DNA from 4 places in the Mesorhizobium sp. WSM4844 genome. Region 2 is predicted to be linked to each of the others. Evidence: riboswitches for the same ligand, from Rfam matches in the RefSeq annotation. Region 2 holds a riboswitch; each other region holds the start of a gene.

Region 1 (4,096 bases), on a different contig from region 2:
TCCACCGCCGGGGCCGCAAAGCTCTCCTGATGGTAGTTGGCCATGTCGAAGCCGGCCGCCTCCAGCATCTGCCGCACGGCGCGCATGAACGGGTCGGGGCCGCAGCAGAAAATTTCGCGCTCGCGAAAATCGGGGGCCAGCAGCGGCAGCCGTATCGCGTCGATCCGGCCCATATGGCCGAACCAGCCCTCACGGCTGGACCGCTCCTCGATCATGAAGCCGAGCGTCAGGCCCGGCATGCGGCTGCCGAGCAGCTCGAGCTCCTTGCGGAAGATGATCTCCTCGGGCTTTCGCGCGCAGTTGACGAAGCCGACATCTGTCCATGGCGCGCAGTCGTTCAGCCAGCGCAGCATCGACATCATCGGCGTCACGCCTGAGCCGGCCGAAATGAACAGATACTTGGCCGCTGGATGGCTGTGCAGCGAAAAGTCGCCCGCCGGCCCATAGGCCTTCACGTGAACGCCGGGCTTCAGATTGTCGAACATCCAGCGGGTGCCGAGGCTGCCGGCCTGCGCTTTCACCGTCACCGCGATCGAGAACGGCCTCGACGGCGAGGACGACAGCGTATAGGTCCGCATCATCGGGCCCTCGGTGGTCGGCAGTTCCAGCGTCACGAACTGCCCCGGTCTGTAGCGGAACCAGGTCTGGTTGTCAGAGCGGAAGGTGAAGGTCTTCACGTCAGGCGCCTCGTCGCTGACGCCGATGACTTCCAGCACCTGGAGCCTGTCGTTCCAGGGCGCCATCTCGTCGAGATGGCGGTAGAGGCCAAGGTCCGTCATCGCATTCATCCCCTTGACCTCGTTCAGGCGACGCTGCGCAGCGCCGGCCGCCCGGCCTCGGCAAGGCGCGGCCCGATGAAGGAGGCGTACCATTCGACGAACTGGATGACGCCGCCCTCATGCAGTTCCGAATAGGGGCCGGGCTCATAGGCCGGCGACAGGATGCCGAAGGCGTTTTCCTCGACAATGCGACGGTCCTGGTCGTTGGTCTCGGTCCAGACATGGGTGAGTTCGGCGAGGTCGTAATCGACGCCTTCGACCGCGTCCTTGTGGACAAGCCATTTGGTGGTGACGGCCGTTTCCGTGGCACTGATCGGCAGCACGCGGAAGGTGACGGCATGATCGCCGAGGATATGGTTCCAACTCGTCGGATAGTGATAGAGCAGCAGCGAGCCGATACGGTCGGTCGAAACGCTGTCGGAAAGGTTCTTCTTCACCGCGCGTCTTCCCGTCATCGTGTAGCTGACGGCGTCGTGCAGCAGCGGCGCGCGGGTGGCGCGATACTGCCCGGCCGGATCGATGCGGAACTTGCTCGGCAAGCCCGCCGCCTCGCATTTCGCCCAGTGCGCGAGCATCTCTGGATCGCTGTCGGCGCCCTGCACGCCGGTCACGGTCGGCGCTTCCGGGAATGTCTTGCAGAGTTCCGGATGGTTGCCGGCGCAATGGTAGCACTCGCGGTTGTTCTCCCAGACGAGCTTCCAGTTGCCCTTCTCGACGATGGTCGATTCGAAGGCGATTTTTGCCTCGCGCAGCCGGTGCGGCAGGAGGTAAGGCTCGATCATGGCGCGCATCGGCGCGAAATCGGCCGGCTCGTTGGCCAGGCAGATAAAGATGTAGCCGCCAACGCTTTCGCAAGCCACCGGCTTCAGGCTGAACTGGCTCTTGTCGAAGCCGTCTGCCATCTGGCGAGCAAACAACAGCCGGCCGTCCAGCTCCTAGGTCCACTGGTGATAGGGGCAGACCAGCTTCGCCGCAGTGCCCTTGTCGGCATTGCAGACACGGCTGCCGCGATGCCGGCAGGAATTGTGGAAGGCATTGATCTTGCCTTGCTGGTCGCGGACCAGCACGACCGGATAGTCGCCGATCTGGGCGGTGATATAGCTGCCAGCTTTCGGCAACTCGCAATCGTGGCCGATGAACAGCCAGTCGCGATACCAGATCAGCTCCATGTCGAGCTTGAAGAAATCTGGATCGGTGTAGAAGGGCTGCTCGAGCGAATAGCCTTGCCTGCGGCCGTGCAAGAGCCTCAGCATGTCGTTGCGCGCGTCCATGTCCTGTCCTCGTGTAAGGACTGAACTGGTGGTGATGGAGGGAGGACCGTTTGCACGCCGGCGACAGGGCCGGACGTGCATCATCCACCTCTTGACCGCCCACCGCGATCAGTCGAGTCTGAAAATCTCGGGCTGGTTTCCGGGCTCTGGAGTGTCCTTGCGGACTCGTCGCGACACCTTCCCAGGCTTGTGGCCCAGTGGTCTCCCGTTGCGACTTGAACTCCACCACCGTTGCGGGGGCAGCGCCGGGTTCTGACCGGCTTCCCAATTCTCCGCTTCGTCGTCACCAAGCGGCACCTGAGATGGCGTGATCTAATCATGCCGGCCGGCTGACTGCCGGCATGAAAGCGACATCGTATCCATGCGGCGCGACACCGCCGGCGAAACCTGCAGGTTTATATCTGCAGGGCTGAAACCCCACTTTGTCGGCGGCCACTGTCGGCTGCCGTGACATAGAATCCGACCCGCGGCGGAGATCAGGAAGGTTAACAGTTTACAAAAGTGACTATTAGCCGCTTCTAAAATCGAACCGAACGGTTCGTTTCTGTTGACAATGCGTGCAACACGCTGTGAACGCAAATTCGCCAATCCGTCAAATCATGAATTGCTAATTTTGAATAAGATATTGAAAACAAACCATAAAACCATGGTAGCAGATGCCTCTGGTACAATTTCAAGGTGTAGATTCTTGGTCCACACGGAACAACTTCGTGATTGGAATCCGCCGAATGGCCTTCCCACATCGGGGCTGTCCGAACGACGCGCGCATCCTCCCAAGACACGCCGCTAGACGGACTGAAGACTAAGATACTGGAGTACTAAAATGAAAAAGATCGCTCTTGCTGCCGTCGCCGCTCTGGCCATCACCGGCAGCGCCTTTGCCGGCAGCGACCGTTATGGGTCCAACGCCGCCAACCAGCCGGCCGTCGCGGTCGACAGCTCGTATACGGCCTCTGTCCAGACGCCGGCTCACGCTGAAAAGCAGCCCGTTGGCCAGGGCGCCGACCGCAACCTTTTCGGCAACAATTAACAGCTGGTCCCAAACAGCAAAGTGGCGGTCCGCCGCTCGGGATCTGAGGAACTCAGGAGTATTTGAAATGAAGAAGCTCATTCTTGCCACCGCCGCGATTGTGGCCATCTCCGGCAGCGCTTTTGCCGGCAGCGACAACTTTGGATCGAACGGCGCCAACCAGCCGGCCGCTGCGGTCGACAGCAACTCGTACACGGCTTCGATTCGGAATTCGGCTTCGGCGCAGAATCCGGTTCCGGCTGACGAGAAACCCGTCAACGGCAGCGACCGTAACCTGTTCGGCAACAACTAACAGTTCGTTCCAACAGCGGCGGCGGCATTTGCCCGCCGGGCTGGCGGAACCAAGAAAATCCAGGAGTTTTGAAAATGAAGAAGATCGTTCTTACCGCCGCCGCGCTTTTGATTGCTGCGGGCGGCGCTTTTGCCGGTAGCGACAACTTTGGCAGAACCGACATCAACAAGCAGGCGACCATCAACGTCGACAACACGCAGACTTCTTCGGTACGCAATACCGGCTCGCCGGTCTACAAGCTGCTCAACTCGTCGGGCGACGTACAGAAGTCCGCCCCGCAGGGCAGCGACCGGAACCTGTTCGGCCGCTAGCGCATCGGCCCGAAAATCGGTTCCGATTTTCGGAAAGCACGATGCGCAGGGTTAAAGTGTTGGAGCGTACCTTTGTGCGTCCACTTGGACGCACGTCGCTCTAACAGCGACCGGAACGCACAAGAGTGGCGGCTTTGCCCGCCGCTCTCGTTTTTGGGTCACCAAACATCCATCAGTTCGGCTGCTGCTCTCAGGCTGCCTTTGCTTCCGCTTTGTGGAGCGTGAATGAATGTCCGTCGGCATCGAAAATATGCAGGTCGCCGGCATCGGCATTCAACCGCAGCGCAGCGCCGCGCTTGACCCCGACATTGCCTGGCAACTTGGTGACCAGCGGCAGGTCGGCGCGGCCGATGTCGACATAGACGAGCTGGACCTCGCCGAGTTGCTCGACATAATCCACCGTTCCCTCGAAA
Region 2 (4,096 bases):
GCAGCGCGCCGATGACGCCCAGCCCGGCGCCGACACAGATCGCCATGATGGTGCGCGGCAGCCTGAGATCGACGACAATCTTGGCAACTGGGATCTTGGCGACCGGGATATTGCCGACTGAGCCGGGCACGAGGTCTCCATCCAGCCCGGCCGCATGTCCGAGCGCAGCAATCACGTCGCTCAACGCTATGACCGTCGATCCATAGGCGATCGACAGCAGAGCAAGCGCGGCGATTGCTGCCGCTCCTGCTGCCATGGCCAATTCGAAGGCCCTGTGGCGCAAGCTCAGAAGGCTTCCGGGTGCATCGCGCTGGCGATCTTGCCGATCGCCTCGATGTTGGCGGGTCCGGGGGTCAATTCGGCATAGCGCAGCGCGACGAAGCGCTCATTCCTGACCGCATCGGTCTCCTTCATTGCCGGATGGACTTTGAGGAAGTCGAGCAGTTTCCTGTAACCGCCGCCGTCCTGATAGTCGAGCAGGATCAGGAACTGCGGATTGCGGGAAGCGACCGTTTCCCAGTCCGTGTTGCCCCAACTCGTCTGCATGTCGGCCATGATGTTGTCGCCGCCGGCAGCGGCGATCATGGCGCTGGGGATCGCGAACTTGCCTGATGTGAAGGGTTTGTCTTCGCCGGAGTCGTAGAGAAACACCCGCGTCTGCTCGCGGTCGCCGACCTTTGCCGTGATATCGGCGAGTTGCGCTTTCCAGCCTGAAACGAGTTTTTTCGCCTCGGCCTCCTTGCCGAAAATCCTGCCCAGCTTTTCGATGTCGCCGTAGAGCAGGTCCATCGAGGCGGCGGGGCGGTTGTTGTCGAGATGGACGCAGCTTTCCGTCAGCACCAGCGTCTTGATGCCGTGCGGCGCCAGCGTATCTGGCGTTACCTCGCCGCCCGGCTTCATGCCGTAATACCAGCCGGCGAAGAAGAAATCGGGCTCGACCGCGACCAGGTTTTCGAGCGTCGGGTATTTCGGCGCAAGTTCCGGGATGGCGCCCTGCCCGGCCTTGAATTCCGGACCGACCTTATACCATCCGGTGATGCCGGTCAGGCCGACGATCGACGGTTGCAGCCCCAGCGCGAAGGCCATCTCGGCCATGTTCATATCCTGGATGACGGCGCGCTTCGGCGCGGCGTCGAACGTCAGCGGTGTGCCGCAGCTGTCGACTGTTACCGGGAAAGCGAAGGCGGCCTGGGCAAGCAGCAGAGAGGCAAAAGGCAATGCGAGGCGTTTCACGGGTGTTGCTCCTTGGTTAGATCAGAAGAGGCACGGTTCGGGACTTCGAACACCGTGAGTTCGCGGTCTTCGGTCGGATGGCGCAGCCGAAGCACCTCGACGCCGAAAATCTCGCGGATCAACTGCTCGGTCAGCGCCTCGCGCGGACCGGCGAGTGCCTGCAGGCGGGCCTCGTTCATCACCGCGACCCTGGTGGCAAATGGCGTGACCAGCGACAGGTCATGCAGCACCGCCACGACGGTCATGCCAAGCTGCGATACGAGTTCGAGAAGTTCGCTGCGGGCGCGCGGATCGAGATGATTGGTCGGTTCATCGAGGAACAGGATTTTCGGCTCCTGGGCGATGGCGCGCGCCAGCCGGGCGCGTTGCCGCTCACCACCCGACAGCGAGCCGATCGTGCGGCCGAGCAGCGGCAGCAGGCCAGTTCTGCGAAGCGCTTCGACGACGACGTCGCGTTGCTCGCTCCTGCGTCGCCAGCCGGCATGCGGGACCCGCCCAAGTCCGACGTAGTCGATCACGGCAAGCCGCGGATCGGGCTGATCGGTCTGGCCGACGACCGCCATGTGCAGCGCCCGCTCGGCGGCCGGAAATGTCTCCAGCCGGCGTCCGGAAAATCTCACATCTCCCCCGCTCGGACGCAGCGTGCCGCATAGCATGCGCAGCAGCGTCGTCTTGCCGGCGCCGTTGGGACCGATGATGGCGAGGCGGTCTCCCGCCGCGACCGAAAGGCTGACCGCACTGACCAGGCGCTGGCCATTCGCCGTGGCGCTCAGTTCACGCGCTTCAAGAAGAGGCTGGCAGGCGTCCAACTTACCGTCACTTTCTCAATGGCGACGGAAGGAAGCTGGACCGGCCAACAAGGCCGATGTCCACGTCTCCTCCCGGCACACCCCGTCCGGTCAACTCGTGCGATGGCAGGTCTCCTGGCTCGCGGGTCCTTGCGCCATCCTGCCTTCCCAGCCTTGCCGGCCAGTGGCATTTCGGATTTTGCTCGCCGCTTACAGTTGCGGGGGCAGCCACGGCCTCGATCCGAAGATCTCACCGTGTTCCCTTTTCACCCCTCGCCTTTCGGCTTGGGGACCATCAGTCAGCCACCCTAGTTTTCCGCCAATCCCAGCGCAATAAATTTCCGGGTTCCGGAGTGCCGAGCGAGCAATGGTCTTGTCAGAACGAGCATACCGAAATCGTAATGTAATATCATTACTACTTAAAAGACAACGCCTGCTCCCGTCAAGCCCTTCGCCCAACGCCTTCGACTTGCCGACCAGTGTCGCATTGCGCGGTGCGCAATTTCGATCAAACTGCCTCCACCAGGAAGCGATACCATGACCTGGCCAATGCGCAGTCCCACAGCAAGGAGCCATATGAACCCGACCGAGAAAGCGCTGTGGTTCGTCGAAAGCCATCTGCCGGAATCCATCTCACTCGACGATGTCGCCAACAGCAGCGGCGTGTCGCGCTTTCACGTGACGCGGGCTTTCGGTGCGGCGACCGGACGTTCGGTGATGGGCTACCTGCGTTCTCGCCGGCTGACCGAGGCGGCGCGCAGGCTCGCCGCCGGCGCACCGGACATCCTCTCGGTCGCGCTCGACGCCGGCTATGCCTCGCATGAGGCTTTCACCCGCGCCTTCCGCGACCAGTTCGGCACCACGCCGGAACTGGTGCGCGCGCAAGGCTCGCTCAAAAACCTCGATCTCGTGGAGCCGATCCTGATGGACCAGTCCTTCCTCGCCAATCTCGAGCCGCCGCGTTTCGAAACCAGCCGGCCGTTCCTCATCGCCGGTCTCGGCGAGCGCTACAGCTGCGAAACCAGCGCCGGCATCCCGATGCAGTGGCAAAGGTTCGGCCCCTATATCGGCAACATTCCAGGCGAGGTCGGCGACATCGCCTATGGCGTCTGCGTCAACGGCGACGATGCAGGCAATTTCGACTATATCGCCGGCGTCGAGGTGTCCGATTTTTCGGACCTGCCGAAGGAGTTTTCGCGCGTACGCGTGCCGGCGCAGAAATACGCCGTGTTCGCCCATCGTGACCACATCTCGACCATCCGCCGCACGGTCAACACGATCTGGAACAAATGGCTGCCGGCCTCCGGGCACAAGATTGCCGACGCGCCCGAATTCGAGCGCTACGGCCCCGAATTCGATCCGCGCAGCGGCAATGGCGGGCTGGAAATCTGGATACCGGTCGCAGGGTGAGGAAGCCTCCGCCTTGTCTTGCCTTCTCCCCTTGTGGGAGAAGGTGGCCGCGAAGCGGCCGGATGAGGGGTGTTCCAGCTTGGCACCGCCGGTGACTCCGGCCAACACCCCTCAACCGTCTCGGCGCTGCGCGCCGATCCACCGTCTCCCACAAGGGGAGAAGGGAAAGACGCTACAACTCCAGGTTCCAGTTCTGGCCGACCAGATCCTTGCCGAAGGCGTGGTGGCGCTGCTGATTGGCCAGCTTGAACCCGGCCGCCTCGTAGATGCGGCGCGCTGAGGTGAGCACGTCGTTGGTCCACAGCGTCAATTTCTTGTAGCCCTTGGCACGGGCAAAGCCGATGCATTCCTCGACCAGCCGGCTGCCGATGCCGAGACCGCGCGCCGAGGGTTCGACATAGAGCAGGCGCAGCTTCGCCACCGCGTCCGACTGGCGCACGAGAAAAACCGAGCCGACGACTTCCCCTTCCCGCTCGGCGATCCAGCTGCGTTCCCATTTCGGATCGTAGGATCTGACGAAAGCGCCGAGGATTTCGGCGACCAGCGCCTCATAAGTTTCGTCCCAGCCATATTCCTGCGCATAGAGCAGGCCCTGGCGATGGATGATCCAGCCGATGTCGCCGACCTGCAGAGACCGCAGCATGTAAGGGACCCTGGGCTCTGCA
Region 3 (4,096 bases), on a different contig from region 2:
GCCAGAACCTTTTCCTCGCCCTCGATCGCCATTTTCTGCGTTGCGAAGGCGGCGATGATCGCCAGCGGCAGGAACCATACGTTCCCCGAGATAAGGGCGACGCCGATCATCAGCAGCGTGTTGGCCAGATAGATCGGATTGCGGCTGACGGCGAAGGGGCCCGATGTAACCAGATGGTCCGGCACGGCGTTCGGGTGGAGCGTCGTCTTTGCCCGGATCATGATGCGGATCGCCGTGAACCAGAGTGCGACGACGCCGAACAATGCCACCCAGCCGGCCGCGAACAGGATGTCGCCCAAAAGGCCGCCGATCCATGGCAGCGGATAAAGCAAGCCAAGCGCGATGCTGACGGCGATGGCCGCGACATAGATCAGCGGCGGCCACGGTATAAACCCCGGTTTTTGCTGTCCCGGTTTCTGTTGGCCCGGTTTCTGCTGATGGTCGGTCATTGTGCTCCTCCCTCCATCAAAGTGCCGTCGGCCTTGGCAGTGCAGGCGCCGGCGAGCTCGTCGAGATGCGCCTTCCATTCCGCAGCCTGGTCGTTTCGGTAGAGCCGATCAAGCGTGGCCTCGCCCTCGAGCGTATCGAGCATGCAGACACAATAGCTGCTGCAGAACTCCGTGTCGCGCGATTGCTCGCACGATGCCTGGCACTCTTTCAGGAAGGTGACCTGCCTGGTTTCGACCGTTGCCGGCATGACTTGCGAAATCAGCCAGACCGAGCCGATCAGCACCGGCTGGTGGATCAGATAGAAGGCGAGGCTGTGCCGGCCGATAAAGACCAGCGGATTAGTCCAGCGGCCGGGCGTCAGGCCCGCCAGCCGCGTCAGCATGCCGGAGGCGAAGGCAAGCTTTGCCGCTGCGATGCCGGCAAGCACAGCGCCGAACCATGGAAACAGCGGGACATAATCGTTGGAGCGCGGGTTGGTTGCCGACAGGCCGACCCACCACAGGGCCGGATGATCGAAGATCTCGGACCTGAGGTAGAGCGGCGCGGTGATGACGAAAGCTGCGACAACCAGCGTCAGCAGCGCCGGCAGCCGCAGAAACGCCAGGCCGAGCAGGCTGGCGAGCGCGATCTCGTGCAGGATGCCGAAGAAGATGAAACTGTCGGGTGTGGCAAGCCTGGTGGCGGCCGATATGGCGAGCGCCGCCCCGCCGACCATGGCGAAGCGTTTCCAGAAGCCGTTCCAGCGGATTTGCTTGCCATGGGCGAGGAACAGGCTGACGCCGACCAGGAACAGGAAGGTCGAAGCGATGCAGCGCGCGTAGAATTTCCACCAGCCAAAGGCAGTCAGGCCGGGATCGGTGTAGCCGAAGAATTCGAGATCCCAGGTGAAATGGTAGCTCGCCATGGCAAGCAAAGCGAAGCCGCGGGCGACGTCGATGGCGATGATGCGCCTGGATCGGTCCTGAACGGCCGGCGTAGGAATGGTCATGGTCTCGCAATTCTGATTCAGTGCTGCAAGACGACTATCATGGTTGCCCCGGACAAAAGAAGACAGGCGCCGCCCTTCTTCCTTCTCCCCTTGTGGGAGAAGGTGGATTGGCGCGCAGCGCCAAGACGGAAGAGGGGTGCTGGCCGGAGCGCTGTTGGTGCCAAGCTGGAACACCCCTCATCCGACCTCGCTTCGCGAGGCCACCTTCTCCCACAATGGGAGAAGGAAGAGCCCACGAGAGACGGCGCATTCGCGCTGCTAGCTGGCGGAATTTGGTTTGCCGGGCGCGGCGATTCTGCCTATAGTCGCAGCCGTCGTCGGTTCCGTTTTGGAACCAAGAGGGAATGCGGTAGGGGCAAAATTCGCCCGATGCCGTGGCTGCCCCCGCAACTGTGTGCGGTAGTCCTCTCCATATGCCACTGAAGATTTTCTTCGGGAAGAGCTTCTTCGGGAAGGTGGGGAAGGGCGCTGATCCGCGAGCCAGGAGACCTGCCGGCGACAGGAGAACTGACTTCTATGCCCTCGGGTGGAGGGCGAAAGGACAAGACATGAATACCGCTTCCGTCTCGCTCGGCGCTTCCGTCTCCTCGCAGTCGCGCTTCGTGCAGTTGGCGCTTGCTGCATTTCTCGGCGTTTTCGTCATGGGTTTTGTCGGCTTCTCGCATATCGATGCGGTCCACAATGCCGCCCACGACTATCGCCATTCGATGGGCTTTCCCTGCCACTGACGAGGGGCTGACACCATGACACTGTTTCGCAACGTCGTGTTCATCGCGGCGATCGCAGGGCTAGTGGCCGGCGTCGTTCTCGCCTGCATGCAGGCCTACGCCACGGTGCCACTCATCCTCAAGGCGGAAGTCTACGAACAGGCCGGCGGTGGTCACACGCATGACCATGGTTTGTCGCCGGCCGCAGCAGGCAGTAATGCCATGAGCAGCGCCGTGCCGGCTGAAGCAGCCACCGCGGAAGAGGAAGGCTGGGCTCCGGCCGATGGCTTCGAGCGCTTCGCCTTCAACGTCGTTGCCAACGTCGTCACCGGCATCGGTTTTGCGCTGATCCTGGTCGCCGCTTCGGAATTCGCCGGCGGCATCGGCAATTGGCGACAGGGCCTGTTCTGGGGCCTTGCCAGCTTTGCCGTGTTCACGCTGGCCCCGAACCTTGGCCTGCCGCCCGAACTGCCGGCGATGCCGGCGGCCGATCTCGCCCAGCGCCAGATCTGGTGGACGGCGACGGTGGTGGCGACCGCGGCCGGTCTCGGCCTGCTCGCCTTTCGCAAGTCATTGCCGCTGGCGGTGATTGCGGTGGCGTTGATCGTGGCGCCGCATATCGTCGGCGCGCCGCAGCCCGACAGTTTCGAATCGCCGATCCCGGAAGGCCTGCACCACCAGTTCGTGGTGGCGGTGACGCTGACCAATCTGGTGTTCTGGCTGGTGCTCGGCGCTGTCGTCGGCTTGGTGCGCGGCCGCTTGACCGGCGCCGCAACCGGCCTGCGCGACAGCCTTGCCTGATCGCGCTGCTCCAGGCAGCAAGCTGACCCTGGTCGTCGGCGGTGCACGCTCGGGCAAGAGCGCGCATGCCGAAAGCCTGGTGACGGACTGTCCGGCGCCGTGGACCTATATCGCCACGGCGCAAGCCTATGACGACGAGATGCGCGAACGCGTCGCGCTACACCGAGCACGGCGCGGCGACGGTTGGACGACCGTCGATGCGCCGCTCGATCTCGTCGGCGCGATCGAGGCGCTGCCTGACGGGCGGCCCGTCCTGATCGACTGCCTGACGCTGTGGCTGTCCAACCACATGCTGGCCGAACGCGACATTGAGGCCGAATGCCGAGGGCTTGCGGATGTGCTGTCGCGGCCGCGCGGGCCGTGGTTCGTGGTTTCCAACGAGGTCGGGCAGGGCATCGTGCCCGACAACGCGCTTGCCCGCCGGTTTCGCGATGCCGCCGGCCGGCTCAACCAGCAGGTCGCCGCCGTCGCCGGCACGGTGCTGCTGATGGTGGCGGGACTGCCGCTCAAGGTGAAGTGATATGACCGAGATCGACGACAGGGACGAGGAACGCCACCGCGCCAAGATGGCCAAGCGCAAGGCGGTGCAGGACGCCGAGGTCGCGGCCAAGACGGTCGAGAAGGGACTGCTGATCGTCAACACCGGGCCCGGCAAGGGCAAGACCACTGCCGCCTTCGGGCTGGCGCTGAGGATGCTCGGCTACGGCAGGCGTGTCGGCGTCGTCCAGTTCATCAAGGGCAAATGGCATACCGGCGAGAAGGACGCCTTTGCCGCTTTCGGCGACCGGGTCGTCTGGCACACGATGGGCGAGGGGTTTACCTGGGAAACGCAGGATTTGAAGCGCGACATCGCCGCCGCCGAGGCTGCCTGGGCCAAGGTGCTCGAGCTGATGGCCGATCCATCGATCAGCCTGCTGGTACTCGACGAATTGAACATCGCGCTGCGCTATGACTATCTCGATCTCGACACGGTGGTGGCGGCGCTGAAGGGCCGCCGCGAAAACCTGCATATCGTCGTCACCGGCCGCAACGCCAAGCCGGCGCTGGTCGATGCCGCCGATCTGGTCACCGAGATGGGCGTAACCAAGCATCACTTTTCCGCCGGCGTGAAAGCGCAGCAAGGCATAGAGTTTTGAGGTTTCGTTCGCCT
Region 4 (4,096 bases), on a different contig from region 2:
GTTCCTGGTCAATCCAACAGGCCGGTTCGTGGTCGGTGGGCCGCGCGGCGATTGCGGTCTCACCGGACGCAAGATCATCGTCGATTCCTACGGCGGCATGGGGCGTCACGGCGGCGGTGCCTTTTCGGGCAAGGACCCGTCGAAGGTCGATCGGTCGGCCGCCTATGCGGCGCGGTACGTCGCAAAAAACGTCGTTGCCAGCGGACTGGCGGAGGTGTGCGAGGTTCAGCTTGCTTACGCGATCGGTGTGGCCGCGCCGGTCTCTATCCTCGTCAATACATTCGGAACCGCAAAGATTGATGAAAAAAGGATCGAGCGCGCCGTCCTTGAGCTTTTCGATCTCCGGCCGAAAGGCATCATCAAGGCGCTTGATCTCTTACGGCCGATTTACCGCAAGACCGCGACATACGGACACTTCGGCCGCGAAGAGCCGGAGTTCACCTGGGAAAAGACGGACAGAGCTGACGACCTGTTGCGTGAGGCAGGACCGGCAGCTGCGTGATGCGCGGGTATTGGATGCGTCGGCATAGGGCGACCCATTCCACACTCGCCAAAAACACGCCGGCCCCGGCGTGGCGAGAAGCCGGCTCGGCTTTTTGGCGGAGACACTGATGTCGAAATATGACGTGCTTTGTATCGGTAATGCCATCGTCGACATCATCGCGCAGTGCGACGAGGCATTCCTCGAGACCAACGGCATCATCAAGGGCGCGATGAACCTCATCGACACAAGGCGCGCCGAGCTGCTCTACAGCCGCATGGGTCCGGCGATCGAGGCGTCCGGCGGCAGTGCCGGCAACACGGCGGCCGGCGTCGCCAGCTTCGGCGGCCGCGCCGCTTTCTTCGGCAAGGTCTCCAACGATGCGCTGGGCGAAATCTACGCCCACGACATCCACGCGCAGGGCGTCGCCTTCGATACCAGGCCGCTCAATGGCGAACCGCCGACGGCGCGCTCGATGATCTTCGTCACCCCTGACGGCGAGCGCTCGATGAACACCTATCTCGGCGCCTGCGTCGAGCTCGGGCCGGAGGATGTCGAGGCCGACAAGGCCTCTGGCGCCAAGGTCACCTATTTCGAAGGCTATCTGTGGGATCCGCCGCGCGCCAAGGAAGCAATCCGCCAGACGGCGATGCTGGCGCACGCGGCAGGCCGCGAAGTGTCGATGACCCTGTCGGATTCGTTCTGCGTCGATCGCTACCGAGACGAGTTCCTCGAACTGATGCGTTCGGGCACGGTCGATATCGTCTTTGCCAACAGCCACGAGATCAAGTCACTCTACCAGACATCGTCGTTTGACGAGGCGCTGGCGCAGATCCGCAAGGATTGCCGGATCGCCGCCGTGACCCGTTCGGAAAAAGGCTCCGTCATCGTGCGCGGCGACGAGACCGTCACCATCGATGCGACCAAAATCCGCGAGCTGGTCGATACGACCGGCGCCGGCGACCTCTATGCCGCCGGTTTCCTCTACGGCTACACGCAAGGGCGCAGCCTGCAGACCTGCGGCGACCTCGGTTCACTGGCGGCCGGATTGGTGATCCAGCAGATCGGCCCCAGGCCGCGGCAGAATTTGCGCCGCGAGGCTGAACAGGCGGGGCTGTTGTAGGGCGGCTTTCTGCCACGTGCTGCCCACCTTCCCGTTTGCGGGCTGTCCAGACAAGCGCGGGTAAACGGCGCGTACCCGTCCGTGAAGGATGGCGGTTTTCTCCAAATTTCTGATTTCTTGAGGCTCAGGAACGTTGTCACACTTCGGGCCAGTACTGCCGGCCGATCATGATGGCCAACACGCCCTTTTTGACGAAGGTCGTTTTGAGCCGGGATCGTACAATTGACAGATTGCCCGGCGACCAGGCACAGCCTGCGCAAACCGGAGAGGGGCGCAAATGGCTCAGCTCTACCCGCGACCTGCGACTTGGGAACACGCCGCAGGTGAACGGTTCACATAAACACATAAACATTTCTTTATACGGCATTGACAACAAAGGGAGCTGCTGCGATTGTCGGCGCGTCGTGGTTCTCCGCACGGCGTTGCCGTAGCGGAGCTAAGAGGGAAGCCGGTGCAATCCGGCGCTGCCCCCGCAACTGTAAGCGGCGAGCCAACCCACCAATGTCACTGGGGCGAACTGCCCCGGGAAGACGGGGCAGAGGCTGTGACCCGCGAGCCAGGAGACCTGCCACGGTGAACAACGTCCACGGGCGGGGTGTCTGGTGGCCGCGGCAGCTCGGCGTTCATGCCGGCCTGCTAGCGCCTTCCTTGTCCCCGCCCCAAGCATCGGGGTATGGAATGAATGTCTCCCAGCAAGTTCCCATAGCAACGCTTGGCGTGCCGCGTATCGGTCGCCGGCGAGAACTGAAATTCGCGCTCGAAAGCTACTGGTCCGGAAAATCTTCTGCCGCCAACCTTCTGGCGACGGCGAAGGCACTCCGTGCCGCCAGCTGGAGCGAGCAGCACGACCGCGGCGTGTCGAAAATCCCGTCGAACGATTTCTCACTTTATGACCATGTGCTCGACACCGCAGCAATGGTCGGCGCCGTGCCATCTCGTTACGGCTGGACGGGCGGCGAGGTCCCGCTCGACATCTATTTCGCGATGGCGCGCGGGACGCAAGGCGATACTGCGGGTTGCGGACACGCCAGTCACGGGCATGCGGTTCAGGGCCAGCGCGTAACCGCGATGGAAATGACCAAATGGTTCGACACTAACTACCACTACATCGTGCCGGAGCTGAGCGACGATCAGGCATTCGCCCTCTCGTCGACGAAACCAGTCGATCACTTTCTGGAGGCAAAAGAGCTCGGCATCCATACACGCCCGGTCATCCTTGGACCGGTCACCTTCCTCAAGCTGGCGAAGTCTCCCGGCCAGTGTTTCAATCCCATAGCGCTCCTACCGCGGCTGCTGCCCGTCTACGAGCAACTCCTGCGGAGGCTGGAGCTCTCGGGGGCCGACTGGGTGCAGATTGATGAGCCGGCGCTTGTGCTCGACCTTAGCCCGAACGAACGATCTGCCTTCGAATTCACGTACGGCCAGCTGTCGAAAGCCGCGCCCAAGTTGAAAATTATGCTGGCGACCTATTTCGGGCCGCTGGGAGACAATCTGGAGACCGCGCTTTCGCTGCGCCTGGCGGGCTTACATCTCGATCTCGTGCGCGCTCCCGAGCAGTTGGAGACGGTTGGTCGGCTCGCACCGAAGGATCTGGTGCTCTCACTTGGCTTGATCGACGGCCGCAACGTCTGGCGCGCGAACCTGGCTGCCATTCTCGACCGCATCAAGCCGATCGTTGCCGGCTGGCCGCTGGATCGCGTCGAGATTGCGCCTTCCTGCTCGATGCTTCATGTGCCGATGGACCTGCGGATGGAGACCGCGCTCGATGTGGATGTCAGTTCGTGGCTGGCATTCGCCGCCCAGAAGAGTGAAGAGCTGCTTGTGCTGGCCCAAGCCTTGTCCGAAGGCAGGGAGGCCGTAGCGGGCGCACTGAAAGCTTCTGCCAAGGCGGCCGCGGCGCGCGCAATGTCTGGAAAGGTCCATGATCCGCTCGTCCATGGGCGGGTTATCAGCATTGACGGCGCCATGAAGCAACGAAAGAGCGCATTTGCCAAGCGCTCCAGAGTCCAGGCTGACACGCTCGGCCTACCGCCGTTCCCGACGACGACGATCGGGTCCTTCCCGCAGACGCCCGAGGTGCGCAGGGCGCGCTCCGCTCATGCGAAGGGCCGGCTGAGCTATGTCGATTACCAGGCCTTCCTGAAGAAGGAGACCGAGGCGGCGGTCCGCTGGCAGGAGGAGATTGGGCTGGACGTGCTGGTACATGGCGAGTTCGAACGAAACGACATGGTCCAGCATTTCGGCGAGCAGCTGTCCGGCCTCGCCTTCACCCAGCATGGCTGGGTGCAAAGTTACGGCTCCCGGCTCGTGCGTCCTCCCATCATCTTCGGCGACGTATCGCGGCCCAATCCGATGACGGTCCTCTGGTGGCAATTTGCCCAGTCGCTGACGAAAAAGCCGGTGAAGGGCATGCTCACAGGCCCAGTGACGATTCTTAACTGGTCTTTTGTGCGCGACGACGTACCCCGCGCCGAGGTCTGCCGCCAGATCGC

The links. Region 2 has a riboswitch for cobalamin ahead of AC0L2A_RS34680 (ABC transporter ATP-binding protein). Riboswitches for the same ligand answer to the same signal wherever they lie in the genome.
Region 1: another riboswitch for cobalamin. It lies ahead of AC0L2A_RS07140 (aromatic ring-hydroxylating oxygenase subunit alpha); the one in region 2 lies ahead of AC0L2A_RS34680 (ABC transporter ATP-binding protein).
Region 3: another riboswitch for cobalamin. It lies ahead of AC0L2A_RS04245 (CbtB domain-containing protein); the one in region 2 lies ahead of AC0L2A_RS34680 (ABC transporter ATP-binding protein).
Region 4: another riboswitch for cobalamin. It lies ahead of metE (5-methyltetrahydropteroyltriglutamate--homocysteine S-methyltransferase); the one in region 2 lies ahead of AC0L2A_RS34680 (ABC transporter ATP-binding protein).

What each region holds. Positions count from the first base shown of each region.
Region 1 covers NZ_JBVVQB010000005.1:194,753-198,848, forward strand. Annotated here, with positions in the region: gene AC0L2A_RS07135 (FAD-binding oxidoreductase) at 1-779, opposite strand, end outside; partial or broken gene AC0L2A_RS07140 (aromatic ring-hydroxylating oxygenase subunit alpha) at 803-2,050, opposite strand; cobalamin riboswitch at 2,164-2,366, opposite strand; gene AC0L2A_RS07145 (DUF680 domain-containing protein) at 2,874-3,080, shown strand; gene AC0L2A_RS07150 (DUF680 domain-containing protein) at 3,148-3,372, shown strand; gene AC0L2A_RS07155 (DUF680 domain-containing protein) at 3,447-3,683, shown strand; gene AC0L2A_RS07160 (ABC transporter ATP-binding protein) at 3,874-4,096, opposite strand, start outside.
Region 2 covers NZ_JBVVQB010000092.1:930-5,025, reverse strand. Annotated here, with positions in the region: partial or broken gene AC0L2A_RS34690 (FecCD family ABC transporter permease) at 1-256, opposite strand, end outside; gene AC0L2A_RS34685 (ABC transporter substrate-binding protein) at 286-1,233, opposite strand; gene AC0L2A_RS34680 (ABC transporter ATP-binding protein) at 1,230-2,042, opposite strand; cobalamin riboswitch at 2,130-2,333, opposite strand; gene AC0L2A_RS34675 (AraC family transcriptional regulator) at 2,598-3,431, shown strand; gene AC0L2A_RS34670 (bifunctional helix-turn-helix transcriptional regulator/GNAT family N-acetyltransferase) at 3,604-4,096, opposite strand, start outside.
Region 3 covers NZ_JBVVQB010000003.1:111,059-115,154, forward strand. Annotated here, with positions in the region: gene AC0L2A_RS04235 (methyltransferase family protein) at 1-449, opposite strand, end outside; gene AC0L2A_RS04240 (heparan-alpha-glucosaminide N-acetyltransferase) at 446-1,438, opposite strand; cobalamin riboswitch at 1,740-1,949, shown strand; gene AC0L2A_RS04245 (CbtB domain-containing protein) at 1,987-2,166, shown strand; gene AC0L2A_RS04250 (CbtA family protein) at 2,182-2,946, shown strand; gene cobU (bifunctional adenosylcobinamide kinase/adenosylcobinamide-phosphate guanylyltransferase) at 2,969-3,466, shown strand; gene cobO (cob(I)yrinic acid a,c-diamide adenosyltransferase) at 3,468-4,082, shown strand.
Region 4 covers NZ_JBVVQB010000042.1:26,576-30,671, reverse strand. Annotated here, with positions in the region: gene metK (methionine adenosyltransferase) at 1-502, shown strand, start outside; gene AC0L2A_RS26045 (adenosine kinase) at 612-1,604, shown strand; cobalamin riboswitch at 1,993-2,191, shown strand; gene metE (5-methyltetrahydropteroyltriglutamate--homocysteine S-methyltransferase) at 2,307-4,096, shown strand, end outside.